DNA from 3 places in the Kitasatospora sp. NPDC058032 genome. Region 3 is predicted to be linked to each of the others. Evidence: riboswitches for the same ligand, from Rfam matches in the RefSeq annotation. Region 3 holds a riboswitch; each other region holds the start of a gene.
What was found. Region 3 has a riboswitch for thiamine pyrophosphate ahead of ACFVUH_RS07840 (purine-cytosine permease family protein). Riboswitches for the same ligand answer to the same signal wherever they lie in the genome.
Positions count from the first base shown of each region.

Region 1: linked by a shared signal. The riboswitch ahead of thiO (glycine oxidase ThiO) and the one ahead of ACFVUH_RS07840 (purine-cytosine permease family protein) in region 3 are both predicted to bind thiamine pyrophosphate.
Region 2: linked by a shared signal. The riboswitch ahead of thiC (phosphomethylpyrimidine synthase ThiC) and the one ahead of ACFVUH_RS07840 (purine-cytosine permease family protein) in region 3 are both predicted to bind thiamine pyrophosphate.

Region 1 covers NZ_JBHVRK010000002.1:434,464-438,743, forward strand. The annotation lists gene ACFVUH_RS04880 (Rv2175c family DNA-binding protein) at 1-173, opposite strand, end outside; gene ACFVUH_RS04885 (NAD(P)/FAD-dependent oxidoreductase) at 233-1,462, opposite strand; TPP riboswitch at 1,570-1,676, shown strand; gene thiO (glycine oxidase ThiO) at 1,671-2,834, shown strand; gene thiS (sulfur carrier protein ThiS) at 2,831-3,052, shown strand; gene ACFVUH_RS04900 (thiazole synthase) at 3,056-3,853, shown strand; gene pknB (Stk1 family PASTA domain-containing Ser/Thr kinase) at 3,993-4,280, shown strand, end outside.
Region 2 covers NZ_JBHVRK010000004.1:370,172-374,451, forward strand. The annotation lists gene ACFVUH_RS09495 (ketoacyl-ACP synthase III) at 1-175, opposite strand, end outside; gene ACFVUH_RS09500 (flotillin family protein) at 255-1,757, opposite strand; gene ACFVUH_RS09505 (hypothetical protein) at 1,883-2,089, opposite strand; TPP riboswitch at 2,252-2,386, shown strand; gene thiC (phosphomethylpyrimidine synthase ThiC) at 2,382-4,214, shown strand.
Region 3 covers NZ_JBHVRK010000004.1:7,637-11,916, forward strand. The annotation lists gene ACFVUH_RS07835 (S1C family serine protease) at 1-1,660, opposite strand, end outside; TPP riboswitch at 1,843-1,990, shown strand; gene ACFVUH_RS07840 (purine-cytosine permease family protein) at 1,984-3,450, shown strand; gene ACFVUH_RS07845 (glycerophosphodiester phosphodiesterase family protein) at 3,583-4,280, shown strand, end outside.

The DNA.
Region 1 (4,280 bases), on a different contig from region 3:
AACGCCGCCGGGACCTGCAGCGACTTGTTGGGGCCGCGGCGGACCGCGATCAGGTCACCCTTCTTGACCATGTTGCGGACCTCGGTGACCACCAGACCCCACTTCTCGGAGATGTCGGGGAGGTACAGCCACGCGGGGACCAGGGCTTCAATCTTGGCTTCGATCTCACTCACAAGCACCAGACTGCCACCTCGGCGGCCCGCCGCGCACCAACCGGGTCCGCCGCCCGGCGCTACCCGGCGGCCAGGGCCGACTTCAGCGGGACCGCCGGGTCGGCCGCGCGGGCCGGGTCGAGCACGGCGCCGCGCTCGATCAGCCGCCGTCCCTGGGTCAGGTCGCGCGGCCGGTCGACCGCGAGCAGCGCCCGCAGGGCGCCGTCGCGCAGCCAGAGCACCGACCAGCCGGCGTCCGACGGCGAGCCGCGCCACAGCAGCTCGTCGCCCGCCCCGTGCCGTCCCGCGTACTGCGCCATCCGGCCGAACTGCTCGGACCAGAAGTACTGCACCGGGTCGTACGGCGGCGCGTCCGTTCCGAGCAGGGTGGCGGCGACGGCCTCGCCGGACTGCAGCGCGTGGTCCCAGTGCTGGACGGTCAGCCGGGCGCCGGAGCGCGCCGAGGGGTAGCTGACGCAGTCGCCGGCCGCGAGGACGCCCTGCACGGTGGTGCGCAGCCGCTCGTCCACCAGCACGGCGCCGGCCGCGTCCAGGGCGACCCCGGTGCCGGCCAGCCAGCCGGTGGCCGGGCGGGCGCCGATGCCGACCACGACCTCGTCGGCGGGCAGGTGCGAGCCGTCGGCGAGCAGCACCGCGCCCGGTTCGACGGCGGCGACACCGGTGCCGCAGCGCAGGTCCACCCCGGCCTCGGCGTACCAGGCGGCCATCGCCCGGCCGACCTCGGCGGGCAGCGCGCCGGGGACGGGTGCCGGGCCTGCTTCGACGACGGTCACCTCGCAGCCGGCCGCCCGGGCGGCGGTGGCCACCTCGGCGCCGATCCAGCCCGCGCCGACCAGCACCAGGCGCAGGCCGGGGCGGAGCAGGGCGCGCAGCGCCAGCGCGTCGTCCAGGGTGTGCAGCAGGTGGGCGCGCTCGGCGCCGGGCAGGGCGCGCGGCTCGGCGCCGGTGGCGATCACCAGCGCGTCGTACGGTTCGTCCCCGGCGTCGGTGTGCAGCAGGCCCGCGCCGCCGGGGCCGCCGGCGGTGAGTCCGGTGGCGCGGCGGCCGGTGAGCACTTCGACGCCGAGCTCAGCGAAGTCGAGGTCGAGGGCGGTGCTGTCGGCCTTGCCGAGCAGGACGTCCTTGGAGAGCGGCGGCCGGTCGTACGGCGCGTGCGGCTCCTCGCCGACCAGCGTGATCCGCCCCTGCCAGCCGTCGCGCCGCAGCACCGCGGCGCACTGCGCCCCGGCCAGCCCGGCGCCCACGACGACCACCCGATCCGTCTGTCCCGTTCCGTTCAGCTCAGCCACGCCCGTCACTGTACTGAGCCCGGTCCCGGGTCCGAGGTCCTAGGCCCTTCCCCGCCCCCTCTCGCGGGCACCTTCAGGGGGCGCACCCCCCGGAGTTAAGGTGGGGGCACCATCACGGGAGCCCGGCGCACCGGGCTGAGAGGCGGGCTGGCACGGCCCGCGACCGTCCGAACCTGATCCGGGTCATACCGGCGAAGGGAGAGCAGCTTTGACACGCCTGGTACGGGGCGCCCATGCCGAGGTGCTGGTCATCGGCGGTGGGATCATCGGCCTCGTCGTCGCCTGGCGGGCGGCCCAGCGCGGGCTGCGCGTCCTGCTGATCGACCCCTGGCCCGGCCACGGTGCCGCCCAGGTCGCGGCGGGCATGCTCGCCCCGGTCACCGAACTCCAGTACGGCGAGGAGCCGCTGCTGCGCCTCGGGATGGCCTCCAACGAGCGGTACGCGTCCTTCGCCGCCGAACTCACCGAGGCGAGCGGCGGCCGGGACATCGGCTACCGGCAGTGCGGCACCCTCGCCGTCGCCCTCGACTCCGACGACCGCGCGGAACTGCGCGAGCTGCACGCCTTCCACCAGCGGCTCGGCCTGGACTCGCAGTGGCTCACCGGCCGCGAGGCCCGCCGGCTGGAGCCGATGCTCGCCCCGGGCGTGCGCGGCGGCCTGCACGTCACCGACGACCACCAGGTGGACGGCCGCCGGCTGGCCGAGGCCCTGCTGCACGCGTGCGAGCGGGCCGGCGTGGTGGTGCACCGCACCGAGGCCACCGAGCTGCTGGTCGAGCACGACCGCGCGACCGGCGCCCGGCTGGCCACCGGCGAGAGCGTCACCGCCGACCGGATCGTGCTCGCGGCCGGCTCGCGCAGCCACCTGCTGCCCGGCCTGCCCCCGGGCGTGCTGCCGGCGATCCGCCCGGTCAAGGGGCAGGTGCTGCGGCTGCGGGTGCCCGAGGCGTACCGGCCCTTCCTCTCCCGCAACGTGCGGGCCGTGGTCCGCGGCGGCCACCTCTACCTGGTGCCGCGCGAGAACGGCGAGCTGGTGGTCGGCGCGACCACCGAGGAGCAGGGCCACGACACCACGGTCACCGCCGGCGGGGTGTACGAGCTGCTGCGCGACGCGCACGAGCTGGTCCCCGGCATCACCGAACTGCCACTGGTGGAGACCGGCGCAGGGCTTCGCCCCGGCTCGCCGGACAACGCGCCGCTGCTCGGCCCGACCGCGCTGCCCGGCCTGGTCGCCGCCACCGGCCACTACCGCAACGGCGTCCTGCTGACGCCCGTCACCGGCGACCTGCTGGCCGACTACCTGGCCACCGGCACCCTGCCGGAGCTCGCCCACCCGTTCTCCCCCACCCGATTCACGAAGGTCCCGGCATGAGCCCCCGCACCAGCGACATCCCCCTGAGCGTCAACGGCGAGCCCCGCGAGGTGCCCGCCGCGACCACCCTCGCCGAGGTGGTCGCCACCCTCAGCCAGGCGCACTCCGGCGTCGCCGCCGCCCTGAACGAGGCCGTGGTGCCGCGCGCCGAGTGGCCGCGCACGCCGCTGTCGGCGGGCGACCGGATCGAGATCCTCACCGCCGTCCAGGGAGGCTGACCGATGGCCGACGACCTTCTCACCATCGCCGGGACGTCCTTCTCCTCCCGGCTGATCATGGGCACCGGCGGCGCCCCCAGCCTGGAGGTCCTGGAGCAGGCGCTGCGGGTCTCCGGCACCGAGCTGACCACCGTGGCGATGCGCCGGGTGAACGCCGGCACCCAGGGTTCGGTGCTGGACGTGCTGAGCCGCAACGGCATCCGGGTGCTGCCCAACACGGCCGGCTGCTTCACCGCCGGCGAGGCCGTGCTGACCGCCCGGCTGGCCCGCGAGGCGCTCGGCACCGACTGGGTGAAGCTGGAGGTGATCGCCGACGAGCGGACCCTGCTGCCGGACCCGATCGAGCTGCTGGACGCCGCCGAGACCCTGGTCGACGACGGCTTCACGGTGCTGCCGTACACCAACGACGACCCGGTGCTGGCCCGCAAGCTGGAGGACGTCGGCTGCGCGGCGATCATGCCGCTGGGCTCGCCGATCGGCTCCGGTCTGGGCATCCGCAACCCGCACAACTTCCAGCTGATCGTGGAGGGCGCGGGCGTCCCGGTGATCCTGGACGCCGGTGCCGGCACCGCCTCGGACGTCGCGCTGGCGATGGAGCTGGGCTGCGCCGCGGTGATGCTGGCCTCGGCCGTCACCCGCGCCCAGGACCCGGTGCTGATGGCCGACGCGATGCGGCACGCCGCCGAGGCGGGCCGGCTGGCCCACCGGGCGGGCCGGATCCCGCGCCGGTTCCACGCCGAGGCCTCGTCCGCGATGGCCGGCCGTGCCGACCTGGACACCCGCGAGCACCCGGCGTTCTGACGGTCCGTTCCGGGCGCCCGACATTCCGGATAATCAATACGATCATCATCCCGGTGTCACAAACCGGGCACAGAGCGGCCCCGGGAGCGGTGTCTCCCGGGGCCGGCGGACCCCCACGTCCTAGACTCGCCGGGTGGACATGGCATTGCGCGACCCCCTGATCGGTACCCTGCTCGACGGCCGGTACCGGGTCGAGCGGCGGATCGCCACCGGCGGCATGTCCACCGTCTACCAGGGCACCGACACCCGGCTCGACCGGGTCGTGGCGCTCAAGGTGATGCACCCCTCGCTGGCCGGCGACACCGCGTTCACCACCCGCTTCATCCGCGAGGCCAAGGCCGTCGCCCGGCTCGCCCACCCCAACGTGGTCAACGTCTTCGACCAGGGCGCCGACGGCGCGCACGTCTTCCTCGCCATGGAGTACGTG
Region 2 (4,280 bases), 360 kb from region 3:
CGGCGGCGAAGTGCCGGGTGAGGATGCCGGTGGCCTTCTCCAGGGTCCGCTCCGGCAGGTTCAGCCGGCCGCCGGCGGTGATCTCGTCCTGGAGCTGCCGGGAGGTCAGTCGGCGGGCGGGGAGCTGGGCTCCGGCGGCGGTGATGCCGATCCGCGCGATGGCTGCTGGTTGCATGGCCCCATCGTCCGGCGCGCCCGGCCGCGCCCGCCTGAGTACGGGTACTCAGGCGGGCGGGACCGGGCTACCCAACCGCTCAGTCCTCCTCGGGGACCGCGTCCACCGGCACCGCGTCCGCCGGCACGGGCACCGCGTCCACCGGAACCGGGACGGCCGTCGGGGCGGCGGTCGCCGGGGCGGCGGCGCCGTCCGGGCCGACGGTGGACAACAGCTGGCGGGCCAGCCCGAGCCCGGTGCCGCCCATCGCCAGCGCCTTGGCGAACAACTCGCCCATCCCGTCGGCCCCGTTGAGCAGCACCATGTGCTCGACGTTGCCGAAGGACTCCGCGGCGGCCCGCACGATCTGCGGCCACTGCTCCGCCAACTCCTGTGCCACCACCGCGTCCTGGTTCTCGGCGAGGGCGGTGGCGCGGGCCTTGATGCCCTCCGCCCGGGCCAGCCCGATCGCCCGCGCCGCCGAGGCGTCGGCCAGACCGCGCGCCTCGGCGGCGGACGCCTCCGCCTGTCCGGTCGCCGTGGTCGCCTCCGCCTGAGCCAGCCCGCGCACCCGGGTGGCCTCGGCGTCCGCCTCGGCCGCGACCCGCACCCGGCTGGCCTCGGCGGCCGCCGCCAGCTCGGTCTCCCGGGCCTGCGCCTGCGCGGCCGAGATCCGCGCGTCGCGGGCCGCCTCCGCGCTGGTGCGGGTGTCGTACGCGCGGGCGTCGGCGGGCTTGCGCACGTCGATCTGCAGCTGCTGCTCCTTGCGCTGCGCCTCCAACTCGGCGACCCGGGTCTCCTCGACCACCACCTGCTGCCGGGCGGCGGCGTCGGCCAGCGGTCCGGCCTGCCGGGCGCGGGCGGTGGCGGTGTCCATCTCGGCCTGGTACGAGGACTGCTGGATCTCGCTGTTGCGGGTCGCCTCGGCCTTGCGGGCGGCCGCCTCCTGCTCGGCCTCGGTGGCCAGCCGGTCCGCCTCGGCCTGGGCGATCCTGGCGTCCCGCTGGACGGCGGCGGCGTGCGGGATGGCGAGGTTCTTGATGTAGCCGGTCGGGTCGATGATCTCCTGGATCTGCAGGGTGTCGATGATCAGCCCGAGCTTCTCCATCTCCAGCCCGGAGGCGGCCCGGGTCTCGCCGGTGAGCCGCTCGCGGTCGCGGATCATGTCCTCGACGGTGAGCCCGCCGACGATCGAGCGCAGGTGGCCGGCGAAGACGTTGTGCACGCGCTGGCTGATCAGTTTCTGCTGGTCCAGGAAGCGGCGGGCGGCGTTGGCGATCGAGACCTCGTCGTCGCCGACCTTGAAGATCACCACGCCCTTCACCCGGACCGGGATGCCCTGCGTGGTGACGCACTCGACGTTCAGTTCCGCCTCGTTGAGGTCCAGCGAGAGCCGCCGGACCCCCTGCAGGCCGGGGGTGACGAGGGTGCCGCGCCCGGTGACGATCCGGAAGCCCAGACCGTCGCCGACCCCCTCGGTGCGGTGCCGGGAACCGGAGATGATGAGCGCCTCGTTCGGCTCGGCCACCCGCCACATGAGTTTGAAGAGCGTGATTCCGGTGATCAGTGCCGCGACGGCTGCCCCGGCGATGATGAGTCCCATGGTTCAACTCCCCCTTCGAGCGCAGGAGATGCGCCGAATCGGATTGTCCGCCCCGGCCGATCCGGAGGAAAGGGACGTGACATGACCGACCGTCACAAGGTCGTCACCGGGGGGTCATCGGCGTGTCACGGCCCGATCGGCGCCACGTACACCGTCCTCGGCGGCTGGTACTCGATCACCACCACCGGCGTGCCGACCGTCAGCCGCTCGCCCGGCACCGCCAGGTAGGCGAGGAACGCCTCGGTGCCCTGACGCTCCGGCACGTGCACCATCACCTCACCGACCAGCCCCGCGCCAACCGCCCCGGTGACCCGCCCCGTGCTCCCGACCACGCCGGCCTCCTCGCCTCGTCCGCTACGGAGCCAGTCTGCCCGCAGCGGCGGCTCCGCGCCCCCCGTTCACCGTCCGGACCTCGACGTTCCCCCTCCCGGACCCGCTCTGGACCTCCGGCGATCGGCTCGCTACGGTGTTGGACGTCATGCGCGGGCAACACCGCCTGCGGACGCGGGAGCTCGGAGCACCGGGCTGAGAGGGCGCTGAACGGGACGTCGACGGACGGACCGGCGGCTGCGTCGACCGCAGGAACCTGACCGGGTAATGCCGGCGTAGGGAGTTTGAGGTCCGATGACCACCTTTGAGGCACAGCCGCAGTCTGCCCGGCCCCAGTCCGGCCCCGGGGACGCCGTCACCAGCGCGGGCAGCGGCTACCCGGCCCCGGCCTGGCGCAAGGCCCACCGCGAGGGGTCCCGCCCCGACCTGCGCGTGCCGTACCGCGAGGTCGTGCTCACCAACGGGAAGACCGTCCCGCTGTACGACACCTCCGGGCCGTACACCGACCCGGACCACGAGCCGGACGTGCGGCGCGGCCTGCCCGCCCTGCGCGACGCCTGGATCCGCCGGCGCGGCGACGTCGAGGAGTACGACGGCCGCGAGGCGCGCCCCGAGGACGACGGCATCCGCCACACCTCGCCGCGGGGCGGCGACCTGCGCAACCTCGACGCGGTCTTCCCCGGCCGACCGCGCCGCCCGCTGCGCGGCCGCGACGGAGCCGCGGTCACCCAGCTCGGGTACGCCAAGCGCGGCGTCGTCACACCCGAGATGGAGTTCGTCGCCCTGCGCGAGGGCCTGGCGCCCGAGTTCGTCCGCGACGAGGTCGCCCGTGGCCGCGCCGTCATCCCGGTCAACGTGAACCACCCCGAGGTCGAGCCGGCGATCATCGGCACCAACTTCCTGGTGAAGATCAACGCCAACATCGGCAACTCCGCCGTCACCTCCTCGATCGAGGAGGAGGTGGAGAAGATGACCTGGGCCACCCGCTGGGGCGCCGACACCGTCATGGACCTCTCCACCGGCCGCAACATCCACACCACCCGCGAGTGGATCCTGCGCAACTCCCCCGTGCCGATCGGCACCGTGCCGCTCTACCAGGCGCTGGAGAAGGTCGACGGCAAGGCCGAGGAGCTGAGCTGGGAGGTCTACCGCGACACGATCATCGAGCAGTGCGAGCAGGGCGTCGACTACATGACCGTGCACGCCGGCGTGCTGCTGCGCTACGTGCCGCTGACCGCCCGCCGCAAGACCGGCATCGTCTCGCGCGGCGGCTCGATCATGGCCGCCTGGTGCCTGGCGCACCACCGGGAGAACTTCCTCTACACCAACTTCGAGGAACTCTGCGACATCCTCGCCCGCTACGACGTCACCTTCTCGCTCGGTGACGGCCTGCGCCCCGGCTCGATCGCCGACGCCAACGACGAGGCCCAGTTCGCCGAACTGCAGACCCTCGGCGAGCTGGGCCGGATCGCCCGCGCCAGGGACGTGCAGGTGATGATCGAGGGCCCGGGCCACGTCCCGATGCACAAGATCAAGGAGAACATGGATCTCCAGAAGGAGATCTGCGACGAGGCCCCCTTCTACACCCTGGGCCCGCTCACCACCGACGTAGCGCCCGGCTACGACCACATCACCTCGGGCATCGGCGCCGCGATGATCGCCTGGTGGGGCACCGCGATGCTCTGTTACGTCACCCCCAAGGAGCACCTGGGCCTGCCCAACCGCGACGACGTGAAGACCGGCGTCATCACCTACAAGATCGCCGCCCACGCCGCCGACCTCGCCAAGGGTCACCCCGGCGCCCAGGCCTGGGACGACGCCCTCTCCGACGCCCGCTTCGAGTTCCGCTGGGAGGACCAGTTCAACCTGGCCCTCGACCCGGAGACGGCCCGCGCCTTCCACGACGAGACCCTCCCCGCCGAGCCCGCCAAGACCGCCCACTTCTGCTCGATGTGCGGCCCGAAGTTCTGCTCGATGAAGATCAGTCAAAAGATCCGTGACGAGCACGGCGACGGTTCCTCCGCGGTCCAGAGCGACTTCGACGCCGAGGCCCTGGCGGGCATGGCTGAGAAGTCCGCCGAGTTCGCGGCCCAGGGCAACAAGGTCTACCTCCCGCTGGCGGACTGACGCACGCACGCGGTCGTGGCAGACGCCGCTCCCGGAGGCTGACCTTCGGGGGCGGCGTCCGGTGTT
Region 3 (4,280 bases):
CGTCCACGGTCTCGCCCGGCTTGTGCGTCCAGATCTTGCTGACCAGGGCGGGGCCGTTCTCGATCGGGCTGCCGCCGAGCTTGGTGATGACGTCGCCCGGCTTGAGGCCGGCCTGGTCGGCGGCGCCGCCCGGGGTGACGGCCGGCTGGCCCTGGACGTCGCGGGTCTGGATCTGCGCGCCGTCGCCCTTGTAGTCGTCGTTGCGCAGGACGTCGAGCTTGGCGTAGACCGGCTTGCCGGTCTTGATCAGGGTGTCGGCCACCCACTTGGCCTGGTTGATCGGGATCGCGAAGCCGAGGCCGATGGAGCCGGCCCGGCCGTTGCTGGAGGCGTTGGACTGGATCGCCGAGTTGATGCCGATCACGCCGCCGGCGGAGTCCAGCAGCGGGCCGCCGGAGTTGCCGGGGTTGATGGAGGCGTCGGTCTGCAGCGCGTTCATGTAGGAGGCCTGCGCGCCGGTCTCGTCGCCGGAGGCGACCGGGCGGTCCTTGGCACTGACGATGCCGGTGGTGACGGTGGACTCCAGGCCGTACGGGGCACCGATGGCGATGGTGGAGTCGCCGACGTTGACCTTGTCGGAGTCGGCCAGCGGAAGCGGCGTCAGCTTCTCCTTGGGCGGGTTGTCGAGCTTGATGACGGCGACGTCGTAGCCCTCGGCGCGGCCCAGCACGGAGGCGCCGTAGGAGCTGCCGTCGGCGAACTTGACGGTCAGCTTGCCGCCGCTGGAGGCGGGCGCGACCACGTGGTTGTTGGTGAGGATGTGGCCCTCGGTGTCGAAGACGAAGCCGGTGCCGGTGCCGGACTCGCCGTTGCCCTGGGCCTTGATGGTGACGACGCTGGGCAGCGCCTTCTGCGCGATGCCGGCGACCGAGCCCGGGGCGGGCTCGTTCTTCTGGGTGTTGTTGGCCTGGACGGTGGTGGAGCTGCGGTCGGCCTTGGCGCTCACCGATTTGCCGTCGCGGTCGGCGACGGACACGCCGACCGCGCCGCCGGCCACGCCGGCCACCAGGGCGACGGCCGCGACCAGGGCGATCAGGCCGCCGCGCTTCTTGCGCGGGCCGCCGGGGACCGGCGCGCCGGGGTACTCGCCCGGGTAGCCGAGCGGGCCGCCGGGACCACCGGGGGCCCCGGGCGCGCCCGGGGTGATGTCGTGGGCGGTGCCCCAGCCGCCGAGCGGCTGGCCGGCGCCGAACGGGTGGTGGTGCTGGCCGGTCGCGCCAGGGGCCTGCGGGGCGCCTGGGGCGGCGAACGGGTCGTGCGCGACGGGCGCCGGGGGCACCGGCGTGCCCGGGGCCGGGGTGGCGTACGGGTTGTCGCCGTACGGGGCGGGGGCCTGCGCGGCCGGGGCCGCGGGGGCGGCGGGCGGCAGGACCGGCGGCGGCGCGTCCAGGTACCCGGGCTCGGCGGCCGGGGCCGGCGCGGCGGGTGCCTCCGGGGCGCCGACCTTGCCGAACGCCAGCGTGGGCGTGAACCCGCCGGAGCCCCCCTCGGCGGGCGGCTGGGGCGGCTGGTCGACTGCGGGCGTCGGTGCAGAAGCGGGGGCGGGGCCGGCCGCAGACGGCAACGCCGGACCGTCAGAAGCGGAACCCACCACCCCCTGGCCGCCGGAGGGCTGCTCCCCCTGCGGCCCGGTGGACCCAACCTCGCGCTCGGTGCTCACGGACGACCTCCATAGCTGACAGGACCAACAACCATAGTTTTTCGCACACCCGATTCGATTGCCGTAAGGACCCTTCTGAAGAACTCATAAGAATCCTTAGCCGGGCCAGACGGCCGCCGAAGCGCCGTACCCGACACGACCCGTCTTGGCGTTCCCCCCGACGGCGACTAGCCTGTCGCTCCGAACTGACACGCGGGAGCTTGGACCGACCAGGCTGAGAGTGCGCCGGTCGACCGTACGCCACGGAGCTCGTGGGCGGCTGTCGAGGGGGCGCAGACCGCCGGAACCTGTCCGGGTAATGCCGGCGTAGGGAGAAATCGGCCATGCCGTCCGCTTCGTCATCCTCGTCCTCCGGCGCGCCCGCGTCCCGGAACGTCCCCCCGCCGCAGGACGCCGCGGGCACCGCTCCCGGTTCCCCCGACGGGGACACCGCGCGGACGGCCACCGCCGTCCTGGAGCCCCCGGCCCGCACCGAGGCGCCGCTGGTGCTGGACACCGAGCCGCCCCGCACGCTCGGCTTCCGCGACCACTTCGCGCTCTGGATGAACCTCGGCGTCTCGCTGATCGGCTTCACCACCGCCGCGACCGTGCTCGGCGCCGAGGGCGAGGAGCTGTCGCTGGCCGCCGCGGTGACCGCGATCGTGGCCGGCACCGTGGTCGGCACCGCGATGCTCGGTGTGGCCGCGCTGATCGGCGCGCGGACCGGCGCGCCCGCCATGGCGAACCTGCGCGGCCTGTTCGGCACCCGGCTGTCCTACGTGCCGACGGTGCTCAACATCGTCCAGTGCATCGGCTGGGGCGTCTACGAGCTGCTGACGATCGCGCTCGGCGCGCAGACCGTGACCGGCACCGAGGGCTACCGCTGGGTCTTCGTGGTGCTGGCCGGCGCGCTGACCACCGCGCTGACCATCTGGCCGCTCGGCGCCATCGCGGTGCTGCGCCGCTTCGTCGCCGCCGCGGTGGCGGTCGCGATGGTGTACTTCACCGTCCAGCTCGGCCGGCACGGCGTGCCGGACCCGGGTGCCGGCAACTGGCACGGCTTCCTGCGGGCGACGGACTCGATGATCGCGGTGTCGATCTCCTTCGTACCGCTCGCCGCCGACTACACCCGGCACTCGCGCACCCCGCGCTCGGCGTTCTGGGGCAGCTTCTCCGGCTACACGATGGCGCAGGTCTGGTGCTACGTGCTCGGGCTGATGGCGCTGCTGCAGGCGGACGGGAACCCGGAGCGGATCTTCGACTCCTTCCTGGGCGTCTGGGCCGGCTGGCTGTTCCTGCTGGTGCTGGTGCTGCGCGAGACCGACCAGTCCTTCGCCAACGTCTACTCGACCGCGATGTCGATCCACAACCTGCTGCCGAAGGTCGACCGCCGGGTGCTGACGGGCGGCACCGGTGTGCTGATCACCGTGCTCGCGCTGCAGATCACCGCGTTCACCGACTCCTACTACGCCTTCCTGGGGCTGATCGGCTCGGTCTTCGTGCCGATGTTCGCGGTGCTGGCGGTCGACTACTTCCTCGGCGCCGGGCGGCGCGGCTGGGACCTCTCCGCCGACGCGCCGTCCCGCTGGCTGATGCTGCTGCCGTGGGCGCTGGGCTTCGCCACCTACCAGCTGATCGCGCCGACCGCGGTGGCCGGCTGGTGGACGGACCTCTGGACCTCCGCGCAGGAGGCGCTGCACTTCACCCCGCAGGAGTGGACCTCGGCCTCGCTGTTCGGCTTCCTGGTGCCGGCCCTGGCCACCTGGGCGCTCACCCCGCTCACCCGGGCCCGCGGCGCCGTCGCGCGCTGACCCGCTCCGCGGGCGCCGAGGCGGAGGCGGACACGGAGGCGAAGACGGCCCCCCCGGGTTGGGACCGTCTTCGCCTCCGCTTCACTTGCGCGGCCTATCGTGTACGGCGTGACCAGCCCTGATGTCTCGCCCGTGACGGCCCGCACCGCACCGCCCGTCCAGGTGATCGCCCACCGCGGTTCCTCGTACGCCCTTCCCGAGCACACCCTCGCCGCCTACCGCCAGGCGCTCACCGAGGGGGCGGACGCCCTGGAGTGCGACGTGCGGGTGACCGCCGACGGGCAGCTGGTCTGCGTGCACGACCGGCGGATCGGCCGGGTCTCGGACGGCCGGGGCACGGTGTCCGCGATGACCCTGGCCGAGCTGGAGGCGCACGACTTCGGCGCCTGGAAGACCGGCCGGCCGAGCGAGGACCCGGAGCTGCGCGGGGTGCTGCGGCTGGAGAGCCTGCTGGAGCTGGTGGTGGACTGCGGGCGTCCGGTGGACCTCGCGATCGAGACCAAGCACCCGGTGCGGTTCCGCGGCCGGGTGGAGTCCGAGCTGCTGCGGGTGCTGGACCGGTTCGGGATCGGCGGCGCGGGCGGTGGCGGTGGCGCGGGCGGTGGCGGCGCGGGCGGCCACGGCGTCAACGCCCGGATCATGAGCTTCTCCTCGCTCGCGCTGGCCCGGGTGGCGGCGGCCGCGCCGCAGTACCCGCGGGTGTTCCTGTTCGAGCGCGGCCTGGTGCTGCGCGGACGGCTGCGCCCGGGCGCGCCGCTGCCGGGCGGGGCGCGGATCGCCGGTCCCGGCATCGAGCTGGTGCGGGCCCGGCCGGGGTTGGTGACCAGGCT